DNA from 3 places in the Jeongeupia sp. USM3 genome. Region 2 is predicted to be linked to each of the others. Evidence: predicted binding sites of a transcription regulator. Region 2 holds the regulator's gene; each other region holds the start of a gene.
What was found. Region 2 encodes sigma-54, which starts transcription at its own class of promoters, with help from an activator protein. Its sites were predicted from a motif close to CTGGCACGCTTCATGCTT; they were not measured.
Positions count from the first base shown of each region.

Region 1 (3,977 bases), 1.6 Mb from region 2:
CCGTCCTTGCGGAACTCTTCCTCGATCTCGCCACGGCTGGCGACGATGCCGAAGGTGCTGCCGCCGATGACCGGCCGGTTGCCGGTGCCGACCTGCGAGACGCCGATGCGAATGACCTTGGGCGCGGCCGCAGCAAGCGCGTCGGCGCCGAGCGCAAACGCCAGTGCGGCGGCGGCAAAACGGAACAGTGCTTTCATCTTGGTTCTCCTGAGCTGGATGACTAGAAGCCGAACTGGAACTGGGCGAGGAAGTCGCTGTACGAGAGGTTCTTGGCCTTGTCGTCGGTGTAATTGACGTTGAGCTGGAACTTGGTCGTCTGGGCGAAGAACACATTCAGGCCCGCCGTGTAGACGGTCGACTCGTCGCTCGGCTTGTCGGTGTTCGGGTCGAAGCGGTCGTAGCGGAAGAAGGGCTGGTAGGACTTCGGCCACCAGTCGTCGTAGCGGCCCTGGGCGCGGAAGCCCTTCACGAACTGTTCGCCGAAGTTGTAGAAGAACGTCGCGGTATGCGAATCACTCTTGATCGACGAAATCCTGGTGTTCGCCGCCGTCGTGCCGCTGGTGGCGTCGTCGCGGCCCTGGATGTATTCGTAGGTGACGCCGAATGGCTCGTGGTTGTAGGTAACGTCGAGCCCGTAGCGGACCCGGTCGCCGGTGCCGACCAGCGTGCTGCTGCCCGGGACGAACAGGTTGGCCTTGCCGCGGTAGAACGAGCCGCCGACGGTGAGCGATCGCCACCACGAGTTGTAATCGGACGGCACGGTGAACGCGAGCCGGCCGACCCAGTCCTTGGCGCTGTTGTTGTCCGAGGTGTTCGGACCATTGCCGTTGACGACGCCGAACGCGTAGGTGAGCAGCGGCGCGCGGTAGTTGTAGCCGTAGTCGACCACCGGGTCGAAGTCGCCACGGGCGATCAGGCCGATCTGCCGCTGCGCCAGCCCGAGCCGGGTGGTGAACTGGGCATTGAGGATGACCGGCTTCAGGTCTTCGGTCGCCGGCACTTCGAGGCCGAACGGCAGCAGTTGCTGGCCGAAGGCGAGGTCGAGCCGTGGCGTGGCCGGGTCGATCGTCGGCAGCACCGAGTACGTCAGGTAGGCGTCGAGCAGGTTGAGGAAGCTGTTGTTGCTCGCCGTCTGCTGCGACGCGCCGGCCGAGAGCCGGTAGCCGAGGTTGCGGCCTTCGTCGTAGTCCTTATATAGATTGCCGCTGAACGCGAGAATGGCCGTCGGCACGTCGAAGCTCGAGTTGCGGTCGTTGACGACGCCGGCCGGCGTGCTCGAGCTGGTATTGGTTTCCTGCGACGAGTAGGCGGCGCGCGCCTGGATCGTCCCGCTGATATTGAGCGCCCGAGAGCTGGTCGCCGTCGCGGTATCGCGGTCGCGCTGGACCTGATACTTGAAGTTCTCGAGGTCGGCCTGCACGCCCTGCAGGTCTTCGCGCGTCGCCGGTGCCCCGGTATCGCTGGCGGCGACCGCCGTCGCGGCCGGTACCGCCGGCGCGGCGGTCTTCTGGTCGAGCTGCTGCTGCAGCGCCTCGACCGCCTTCTTCAGCGCGGCAATCTGCTTCTGCAGCTCCTCGTTGCTCGGTGCGGCGGTGTGGCCGGCGCTGGCCAGCGCCAGCAGCCCGGCGCCCAGCCAGTATCTGTGCTGTTGCATGAATTCTCCCTGGTATGAATGCGCGCCCCTATGCCGGGGCGTCGTTGATCCATATAAGCGAAATGCATGCCAACACAATTCATTAGAAAAACCGGCAATAAACAATCCGGACTGCCCGGTTTGCAACATGGGCGCGCAGCAGCCTGCTGCGAAATCAACACCGGCACACCACTGCTGCAAATCCACCAGTACTGCTGGCACCGGTGTACGGATTTCAACAGTGCGCTGGCGGCCTGCCGGCAGCGAAAACCGTGCAAGCGGCACCGGCACTGGATTGGTTGCGTTTGGCACGCTTTTCGCTGAGGCAGTGGCAAGCCCGGACGGGCCACAACAGGAGAACAGCATGACCGCCGTACCGCCGCTGACCAGCCAGCTCTCACGCGCCTTCCACGCGCTCAACGCCACCGGCCGCCCCGATGCGATCCAGCCGCCCGGCGAAATCACCATCCGCAAGAACGACGGCGCACTCGGCGCCATTGTCGAAGGCCTCGACGCCAACCGCCCGCAAGCGGCCGAAACCCTCCTCCGGCTCAAGCAGGCGCAGCACGAGCATTTCATCCTGATCTTCAAGGGCCAGCAGCTGTCCGAAGAAGCGCTGCTGACCTTCGCCACCTACTTCGGCTCGGTGTTCAACCCGCCGGAGGACGTGCCGGTGCTGGCATCGGCCGATGGTGGCAGGACGCCGGACGTGGTGCTGGTGTCGAACGCCCCGGGCGGCTACACCGGCAACGGCGAGCTGACGCCGCACGCCGACCACCAGTGGACGCCAATCCCGTCCGCCGGCTCGCTGCTGTACGCGGTTGAACTGCCGAGCTCCGGCGGCGACACCAGCTTCTACAACATCCACCAGGCGTACGAAGACCTCGACGCCGAAACCCGCGCGCAGATCGCCGGGCTGCAGCACATCACCTACAACCCCTTCCTGCGCATCGTCGACAACGCCCGTCGCGCCCAGCGCGGCCAGCCGCCCGAGTGGCCGGCGTACCGCACGCCCGATCGCGAACCGCTCGGCCCGGGCTTTGCCGCGCCGCTGGTCCGCACGCATCCGGACAGCGGCAAGAAGGTGCTGTGGTTGTCGACGCATACCGAGGATGAAGTCCTCGGCATCGATCCGGCCGAGGGCGAGGCGCTGATCGCCCGGCTGCGCGCGCACATCCAGCAGCCGCAATACCGCTACGAGCACAAGTGGACGCTCGGCGACATCGTGTTCTGGGACAACCGCGCCACCTTGCATTCGCGCACCGCCTTCCCGGACACCGAACGCCGCGTGCTCAAGCGCGTCAGTCTTGCCGGTTCGCGCCCGTTCTGATTCGGTCCTGATTCTTTTTTCTGATCCCCCACCGGGCGGCTAATGCCCCAAGGGCACTTCCTCCGGGCGCAAACCCAGCGAAGCGGTGCTGGCAAGGCGTGCGAAGCGTCCCACAGGGACTCCTTGCAGTCGCAACAGTACAAGCGAGTACGGCAAGCGAGCACAACGCAGCCAGCAGGGTTTTGTTAGCCGCCCCACCCACCAGGAGTTCGTCATGAGCCAGATCACTCTCCACCCGGTCGCCGGCCGCATCGGCGCCGAAATCCGCGGCCTGCAGCTGTCGGGAACGCTGCCCGCCGACGCGGTCGCCGAAATCAACGCCGCACTGCTCAAGTACAAGGTCGTGTTCTTCCGCGGCCAGACGCTCGACGACGCCGGCCAGCAGGCGTTCGCCAGCCTGCTCGGCGATCCGGTCGCGCATCCGACCGTGCCGACCGTCGCCGGCACCGACTACGTACTCGAACTCGACTCGGCCCACGGCGGCCGCGCCAACAGCTGGCACACCGACGTGACCTTCGTCGACGCCTATCCGAAGGCGTCGATCCTGCGGGCGATCAAGATCCCCGAGCACGGCGGCGACACCGTCTGGGCCAACACCCATGCCGCGTATCTGGATCTGCCGGCGCCGCTGCGCGAACTCGCCGACACGCTCTGGGCCGTGCACAGCAACGAGTACGACTACGCCAGCTATCGCCAGAACGTCAGCCCCGAGGCGATCGAGCGCTACAAGAACGTGTTCACCTCGACCCTGTACGAAACCGAGCACCCGGTCGTCCACGTCCACCCGGAAACCGGCGAACGCAACCTGCTGCTCGGCCACTTCTTCAAGAAGCTGAAGGATCTGACCAGCGCCGACTCGCAGCACATCTACGCGGTGCTGCAGAGCCACGTGACCCGGCTCGAGAACACCGTGCGCTGGCGCTGGCAGGCCGGCGACGTGGCGATCTGGGACAACCGTGCGACCCAGCACTACGCGATCAACGACTACGGCGACGCCCACCGCGTGCTGCACCG
Region 1 is NZ_CP017668.1:1,211,267-1,215,243, forward strand. Features, by position in the region: gene BJP62_RS05575 (ABC transporter substrate-binding protein) at 1-197, opposite strand, end outside; gene BJP62_RS05580 (hypothetical protein) at 221-1,654, opposite strand; gene BJP62_RS05585 (TauD/TfdA family dioxygenase) at 1,998-2,963, shown strand; gene BJP62_RS05590 (TauD/TfdA family dioxygenase) at 3,178-3,977, shown strand, end outside.
Region 1: BJP62_RS05585 (TauD/TfdA family dioxygenase) is a predicted target of sigma-54. The motif match lies at 1,939-1,956, and genes of this name have one in related genera.

Region 2 (3,977 bases):
GATCGTCCGGATGTTCAGCACGCCGATCCCGCGCACCTCGAGAAAATCGCGCAGCATCGGCGGGCAGCGCCCTTCCAGCGTTTCGGGGTTGGTCCGGTAGACCTCGACGACGTCGTCGGCAACGAGGCCGTGGCCGCGCGAGATCAGCTCGAGCGCCAGCTCGGACTTGCCCATCGACGACTCGCCGGTCAGCAGCACGCCGACCTCGAGCACGTCGAGGAAAACGCCGTGCAGATGCGTCGATACCGCCAGTGCCTTGGCAAGGTAATAGCGCAGCACGTCCATCAGGTACGGCGACTGCTCGGGGCTGGTCAGCAGCGGCACGTGGTGACGCTCGGCCCCCTCGCGCAGCGCATCGGGTACCGGCTGGCCGTTGGCGATGATCATCGCCGCCATCTCGCTGGCGAACAGCCGTTCGACCGACTCGCGCTGCGCCTCGGGCGACAGGTCGAGGAAGTACTTGGTCTCGGCAATCCCGAGCACCTGGATCCGGTTCGGGTGGATGAAGTTCAGGTGGCCGACCAGCGCGAGGATCGGCTTCTGCTCGGCCGAATCGTTGGTCAGCAGGTTGTTGGCGCCGGACTGCCCCGCGACCCAGGTCAGCCGCAGCTTCTCGGCGTTGTCGATGAAGAGTTGCCTGGTCGTGATCTGCGGCATGGTCGCTCGGGGCTGAAAGAAAACGGGGCGAACGCATTGCGTCGCCCGTTGAGCTTACACGAGGAAGGACGGGCTCAGAAGCCCGCGTACGGCTCCCAGGTCGAAATCAGCTTGTACGCCTGGCCCGGCTCGTCGAACGTCGCGAGCTGCTCGCGCACGGTCTTGTCCGAAAACAGCTGCGCGAGCTCCGAGAGGATCTGCAGGTGCAAGTCGGTCGCATTGGCGGGCACCAGCAGCACGAAGATCAGCGACACCGGCTTGCCGTCCGGCGCGTCGTACGGAATCGGCGCCTTCAGCCGAACGAAGGCGCCGGTCGCCTCCTTCAGGCCCTTGATCCGGCCGTGCGGGATCGCCACGCCCTGACCTAGGCCGGTCGAGCCGAGTTTTTCGCGTGCGAACAGGCTGTCGAAAATCACGCTGCGGGCGATGCCGTGGCTGTTTTCGAACAGGATGCCGACTTGTTCGAACACGCGTTTCTTGCTGCCGACATCCATGTCGAGAAACACGTTCTGGGTCGGCAGTATCTTGGAAATCAGGCTCATTGCGAGAATCCATGAGCAGGAGGAACGTCGAAGCGCATCATTGTATCGCCAGCCGGCCCGTAAACAAAAACGGGAACCCGTTTAACGGGTTCCCGTTGGCAGGAAAAGAACACTTACTCTTCTTCGGATACGACCTGACGGCGGATGCTCTCGCCATCGTGGCCGTTGCGCTTTTCCTTGTGCTTGACGATCTGCCGGTCGAGCTTGTCGGCCAGCGCGTCGATCGCGGCATACATGTCTTCGTCGATCGCCTCGACGTGGATGTCCTTGCCCGGCACGTGCACGGTTGCCTCAATTTTCTGCTGCAGGCGTTCGACCGACAGGACGACGCCGACTTCGATCACCGCGTCAAAATGACGCGTCACCCGGTCGAGCTTGCTCGTGATGTAATCACGGATCGCCGGGGTCACTTCAAGGTGATGGCCGCTGATATTGAGGTTCATAGATCTTCTCCTTACAGGGAAATCGCCGTTACAGGCATTTGCGCAGATTGACGGGAGGGATTTGCATCGCCTCCCTGTATTTGGCAACGGTTCGTCGCGCAACCACGACCCCTTGCCCTGCCAACGCTTCGGCGATGGCACTATCCGACAACGGCTTGAGCTTGTCCTCCGACTGGATCATCTGGCGAATCTGCGCCTTGATCGCAGTCGCCGACGCTTCGCCGCCGGCCTCGGTCTCGACATGACTGCCGAAGAAATACTTGAATTCGAAGATGCCGCGCGGCGTCAGCATGTACTTCTGGGTGGTGACGCGCGAAACGGTCGATTCGTGCAGGTCGAGTTCGGACGCGATGTCGCGCAGCACCAGAGGGCGCATGGCGATCTCGCCATGCTCGAAGAAGGCGCGCTGCTTGTCGACGATGGCCTGGCCGACGCGCAGGATGGTATCGAAGCGCTGCTGGACGCTCTTGACCAGCCACTTGGCTTCCTGCAGCTCGCGGGCCATCGATCCGCCATCGCTGCGCTGCAGAATGTCGGCGTACATCCGGTTGACCCTGAGTTTGGGTCGGGCCGCGTCGTTCAACCGCACTCGCCATTGCCCCTTGAACTTGCTGACCAAGACGTCAGCGACCACATAATGCGACGATTCGTCGCTCCATTGTGCCCCTGGCCGCGGATTCAGGCTGACGATCAGCGCTTGCGCCGCCTTCAGTTCCGTTTCATCGCATTTCAGACGCCGTTTCAACCTAGTGTAGTCCCGTGCCGCGAGCAAATCGAGACTGTCCCGCACGATCTCGAGCGCCAGTTGACGCACGTCAGACACTGGCAACGCTGCGAGTTGAAGTGCCAGCGACTCGGCCATATCTCTGGCGCCGACACCGAGCGGCTCGAGCTGCTTGAGCCGCGCCAGCGCGATCGCCAGGTCATCGGGTTCGAACTCGAACTCGCCGGCAAGTTCCGCCGGCAGCAGCACGAGGATTTCCTCGAGCGGCTGGGTCAGGAAGCCGTCGTCGTCGAGCGCGTCAATCAGCCAGGTCAGCGCCGCGCGGTCGCGCAGCGGAATCGGCAGCAGTCCGGCCTGCGCCAGCAGGTGCTCGCGCAAGGTCAGCTCGCGAGCGATGTTGCTGGCGGGGTCGAAATCATCGTCGTCATCGCCGCCGCTGCGCGCGCCGCCGCCACTACCTTCCCAGCCCCAGTCGTCATTGTCGAATGCCGACTCGCTTGCCGGCGCATCATCGCTGCCGCTGTTCTCGGCCGGCGCCTCGGCGCCGCCTTCGCCCTCGCTTGAGGCGTGATGGTCTTCGCCGCGCTCAAGCAGCGGATTTTCGGCCAGGAAGCGCTCGACCTCCTGCTGGAAATCGAGCGTCGACAGCTGCAGCAGCTTGATCGACTGCTGCAGCTGCGGCGTCAGGTTCAGCTGTTGCGAGAGGCGGAGTTGCAGCGATTGCTTCATTCGCGCGCTTTAGACCCTGTTTACGATCTTTTCACGGCCGCGTTCCGGGCAGTGCCGGTGGCGGGCAAGGCGTGAACCGCGCCGCGGTACGAGTACCGCAAGCGGTTTGCAACGCGGCTCGCCGCCGGCAATGCCCGGAAGCCGAAGGGCCGAGCCGGAAAAAATGCATCCACTGCGTTGTACTCCTTGCCAATAACCGGTTGTTGCCCGCGTCGCACGCCTTGTGGCTGCATTTTTTCCGGCTCGGCGCGGTCGCGAAAAGATCATAAACAGGTTCTTACATCCGGAAGTGTTCGCCGAGGTAGACCCGGCGGACCTGCTCGTCGGCAATGATCGCGCTCGGCAATCCCGACGCCATCACCGAACCTTCGGAAATGATGTAGGCGCGATCGCAGATGCCCAGCGTTTCGCGGACATTGTGGTCGGTGATCAGTACGCCGATACCGCGCTCCTTGAGAAAACGGATGATGCGCTGGATGTCCATCACCGCGATCGGGTCGACGCCGGCAAACGGCTCGTCGAGCAGGATGAAGCGGGGGCTGGCCGCAAGCGCGCGGGCGATTTCGGCGCGGCGGCGCTCGCCGCCCGACAGGCTCATCGCGTTGTTTTCGCGCAGATGCGAGATATGCAGATCCTCGAGCAACTCGTCGAGCCGCTTGGCGCGCTCGACCTTGTCGGCGACGTGCAGCTCGAGCACCGAGAGGATGTTCTGTTCGACCGTCATCTTGCGAAAGATCGACGCCTCCTGCGGCAGGTAGCCGACGCCCATCCGTGCACGCTCGTGCATCGGCAGGTGGCCGATGTCGATGCCGTCGAGCCGGATCTCGCCACCATCCTTGGCGACAAGGCCGACGATCATGTAGAAGCTCGTCGTCTTGCCTG
Region 2 is NZ_CP017668.1:2,780,402-2,784,378, reverse strand. Features, by position in the region: gene hprK (HPr(Ser) kinase/phosphatase) at 1-657, opposite strand, end outside; gene ptsN (PTS IIA-like nitrogen regulatory protein PtsN) at 732-1,199, opposite strand; gene hpf (ribosome hibernation-promoting factor, HPF/YfiA family) at 1,313-1,642, opposite strand; gene BJP62_RS13150 (RNA polymerase factor sigma-54) at 1,671-3,095, opposite strand; gene lptB (LPS export ABC transporter ATP-binding protein) at 3,373-3,977, opposite strand, start outside.

Region 3 (3,977 bases), 1.7 Mb from region 2:
CAACTGATCGCGATGTCCGGTCTTCTGGGCTGATCGCGAGGGTCAAAGCGATGTCACACCTGTATGAATCCTTGCCCGGCTACCGGATCACGGGCTCCGACGCGCCGGAAAAAGCCGTGCTCCGGCTCGGCTTCGTGCCGCTGTCCGACTGCGCGCCGCTGGTCGCGGCCAAGGTGCTCGACCTTGGGCGCCGTCATGGCATCGCGATCGAGCTGCACCGACAGCCGTCGTGGGCGGCGGTGCGCGACAAGCTGATCTCGGGCGAGCTCGATGCCGCACATGCGCTCCACGGCCTCGTTTACGGCGTGCAGCTCGGCATCGGCGGGCCGCAGGCCGACATGGCCGTGCTGATGACGCTGAACCGGAACGGCCAGGCGATCACGCTCTCGACCCGGCTGGCCGACGCGCTGCAGGCCGGCCGCGGGCTGCGCGAGCTGCTGGCGTCCGAATCGCGGCAGCACGTGTTCGCGCAGACCTTCCCGACCGGCACGCATGCGATGTGGCTGTATTACTGGCTGGCGGCGCAGGGCATCGACCCGTTGGGCGACATCAAGGCCGTGGTGATTCCGCCGCCGCAGATGAGCGACGCGCTGGCTTCGGGGCTGCTCGACGGCTACTGTGCCGGCGAGCCGTGGCACGCGGTTGCCGAGGCCGAAGGGCTGGGGCGGACCGTGGTGCGCAGCGGCGAAATCTGGCCCGACCACCCCGAGAAGGTGCTCGCGTGCCGGCGCGATTTCGTCCGGCAATGCCCGAACGCCGCGCGGGCGCTGACGATGACGCTGCTCGAGGCCTGCCGCTGGCTCGACGACCCCGGGCACCGGCGCGAGGCCGCCGGCTGGCTCTCCGGCCCCGGCTATGTCGGCCGTGCCAGCGCGCTGATCATGCCGCGGCTTCTGGGCGACTACGGCCGGCTTGGCGACACCGCGCCGCTGATGCGTTTTTTCGATGGCGGCAGCGTCAACTACCCGTACCTCTCGGACGGGCTGTGGTTCCTCAGCCAGTACCGGCGCTGGGGGCTGTGGTCCGGCGACGCCGACATGCTGGCGATCGCACGCGCGATCAACCAGACCGCGCTGTACGGCGAGGCCGCGTCGAACCTCGGCGTGCCGCAGCCGGCCAGCCCGATGCGCCGCAGCGTGCTGATGGACGGCCGCGTCTGGGACGGCAGCGATCCGCAAGCCTATGCGGACGGTTTCGACATCCGCATCAAGCCCTGATCGCCTGCCTGCGCGCCTTATCCGGCCCGGTGCGGCCATGGAAAGACCGTAGACGGACTCCGAGCGGACGGCCGGCACCGACGTGCCGATCTGCGCATCAAGCTGCGATGCTGCAGTGCGCAAATACCGTGCGATACCGCGCTACTTGCACCGATGCGGTGCGCCGGAATCGTCCGCAGCGCTGCGCAATACGGGCAAATTCCCATGCTGTACGGATAAAACCTTTCTGGCACGGCCCTTGCTAGATACGAAGTGACCGGCGCAATGGCGCGCCGGGCACCGAATGCAAAGCGACAAGGCCAACGGCGGTCTTCACGCTCAAGGACAACGGCGTCCCTCCATGTTTTCCACGACATGGGCGGACGCCGTTTTTGTTTTCTGATCGAGCTTGGGAGAGTCAACCATGAACCGTTCCTTCTGGCGTGCCGGGCATACGCCGACGCTGTTTTCCGCCTTCCTCTATTTCGACCTCAGCTTCATGGTCTGGTACCTGCTGGGGCCGCTGCAGGTGCAGATCGCCGGCGACCTCAACCTGACGACGCAGCAGCGCGCGCTGATGGTTGCCACGCCGATCCTCGCCGGCGCGCTGCTGCGGCTGGTGATGGGCGTGCTGGTCGACCGGATCGGCGCCAAGCGCGCCGGGCTGATCGGCCAGCTCATCGTCATCGCCGCCTTGTTCACCGCCTGGCAGGTCGGCTTCTCGACGCTGACCGGCGCGCTGACGCTCGGGCTCTTCCTCGGCGTTGCCGGCGCCTCGTTCGCCGTGGCGCTGCCGCTGGCCTCGCGCTGGTATCCGCCCGAGCATCAGGGCACGGCGATGGGCATCGCCGGCGCCGGCAACTCGGGCACCGTCCTCGCCGCGCTGTTCGCGCCGATGCTGGCGGTGGCCTTCGGCTGGCAGAACGTCTTCGGCCTGGCGTGCATCCCGCTGGTGCTGACGCTGGTGATCTACGCGCTGACCGCCAGGGACGCGCCGGGCGCCGCGCCGAAGAAGCGCCTTGGCGATTATCTGGCCGTGCTCGGCGAGAAGGACGCGTGGTGGTTCATGTTCTTCTACGCGATCACCTTCGGCGGCTTCTCCGGCTTTGCCAGCGCCTTGCCCGGTTACTTCCACGACCAGTTCGGCTTCGACGCCAAGACCGCCGGTTTCTACACCGCCGCCTGCGTGCTGGCCGGCTCGGTGATGCGCCCGATCGGCGGTGTACTGGCCGACAAGGTCGGCGGCACCAAGTCGCTGCTCGTCGTCTACACGGCCACCGCCGCGCTGATCGCCGCCGCCGGCTTCGGTCTGGGTGGCTCGGCCGGTACGGTCACGCTGTTCATCGCAGCGATGCTGTTCCTCGGCGCAGGCAACGGTGCGGTGTTCCAACTGGTGCCGCAACGCTTCGGCAAGGAAATCGGCGTGATGACCGGCCTGATCGGCATGGCGGGTGGTGTCGGCGGCTTCGCGCTGGCGGCAAGTCTGGGGGCGATCAAGCAGGCCACCGGCGACTACGCAAGCGGCTTGTGGCTGTTCGCCTGCATCGCCGCGCTGGGCTGGATGAGCCTGGCCGGGGTGAAACAGCGGTGGCGCAGCGACTGGTCGGTTGCGGCGGCACGGGTCTGAATCTGCTGCGCAGGCGATATGCGGCGTTGCGCGCTCCTCGAACTCCTCATGGGCTAATACCCATTCCGGGTTCTGTGGTGCGGGCGCCTTGCCTCTCGCCTGCTCGCGACGATTCATCACTAATTGAACAACTGAAGCGGGAATGATTATGAAAAAGCCCAAACTCGTCGTCGTCGGCAACGGCATGGCCGGCATCCGTACCGTCGAAGAGCTGCTGACGCTGGCGCCCGATCTGTACGAGATCGCCGTGTTCGGCGCCGAGCCGCACCCGAACTACAACCGCATCCTGCTGTCGCCGGTGCTGGCCGGCGAGCAGGAATTCAAGGACATCGTCCTGAACCCGCTGTCGTGGTACGCGGAAAACGGCATCCGCCTGCATCTGGGCAAGAGCGTCGCGCGGATCGACCGGCACCGCCGCACCGTCGTTGCCGACGACGGCACCGAGGAGCCGTACGACCGGCTGCTGCTCGCGACAGGGTCAATGCCCTTCATCCTGCCGGTGCCGGGCAAGGATCTGAAGGGCGTGATCAGCTACCGCGACATCTACGATACCGAGACGATGATCGAAACCGCCCTGACCAAGAAGCACGCGGTGGTGATCGGTGGCGGGCTGCTGGGGCTGGAAGCGGCCAACGGGCTGAAGATTCGCGGCATGGACGTGACCGTCGTGCATCTGGGCGAGTGGCTGCTCGACAAGCAGCTCGACGTGACCGCCGGCAAGCTGCTGCAGGATTCGCTTGAGGAGCGTGGTTTGTCCTTCCTGCTGCAGAAGCAGACCGCCGAGCTGGTCGGCAACGATGCCGGCGAAGTGACCGCGGTGCGTTTCAAGGACGGCGACGAGGTCGCGGCCGATCTGGTCGTGATGGCCGTCGGCATCCGCCCGAACACCGCACTGGCCGAATCGGCGGGGCTGCACTGCAACCGCGGCGTCGTCGTCAGCGATGCGCTGCAGACGTTCGACCCGCGCATCTACGCGGTCGGCGAGTGCGTCAGCCATCGCGGCGTCGCCTACGGGCTGGTCGCGCCGTTGTTCGAGCAGGCCAAGGTCTGCGCCAACCATCTGGCACAGCTCGGCATCGGCCAGTACAAGGGCTCGGTGCTGTCGACCAAGCTCAAGGTCACCGGCATCGACCTGTTCAGCGCCGGCGACTTCA
Region 3 is NZ_CP017668.1:665,876-669,852, reverse strand. Features, by position in the region: gene BJP62_RS03000 (ANTAR domain-containing response regulator) at 1-33, shown strand, start outside; gene BJP62_RS02995 (CmpA/NrtA family ABC transporter substrate-binding protein) at 51-1,217, shown strand; gene BJP62_RS02990 (NarK/NasA family nitrate transporter) at 1,621-2,823, shown strand; gene nirB (nitrite reductase large subunit NirB) at 2,972-3,977, shown strand, end outside.
Region 3: BJP62_RS02990 (NarK/NasA family nitrate transporter) is a predicted target of sigma-54. The motif match lies at 1,444-1,461, and genes of this name have one in related genera.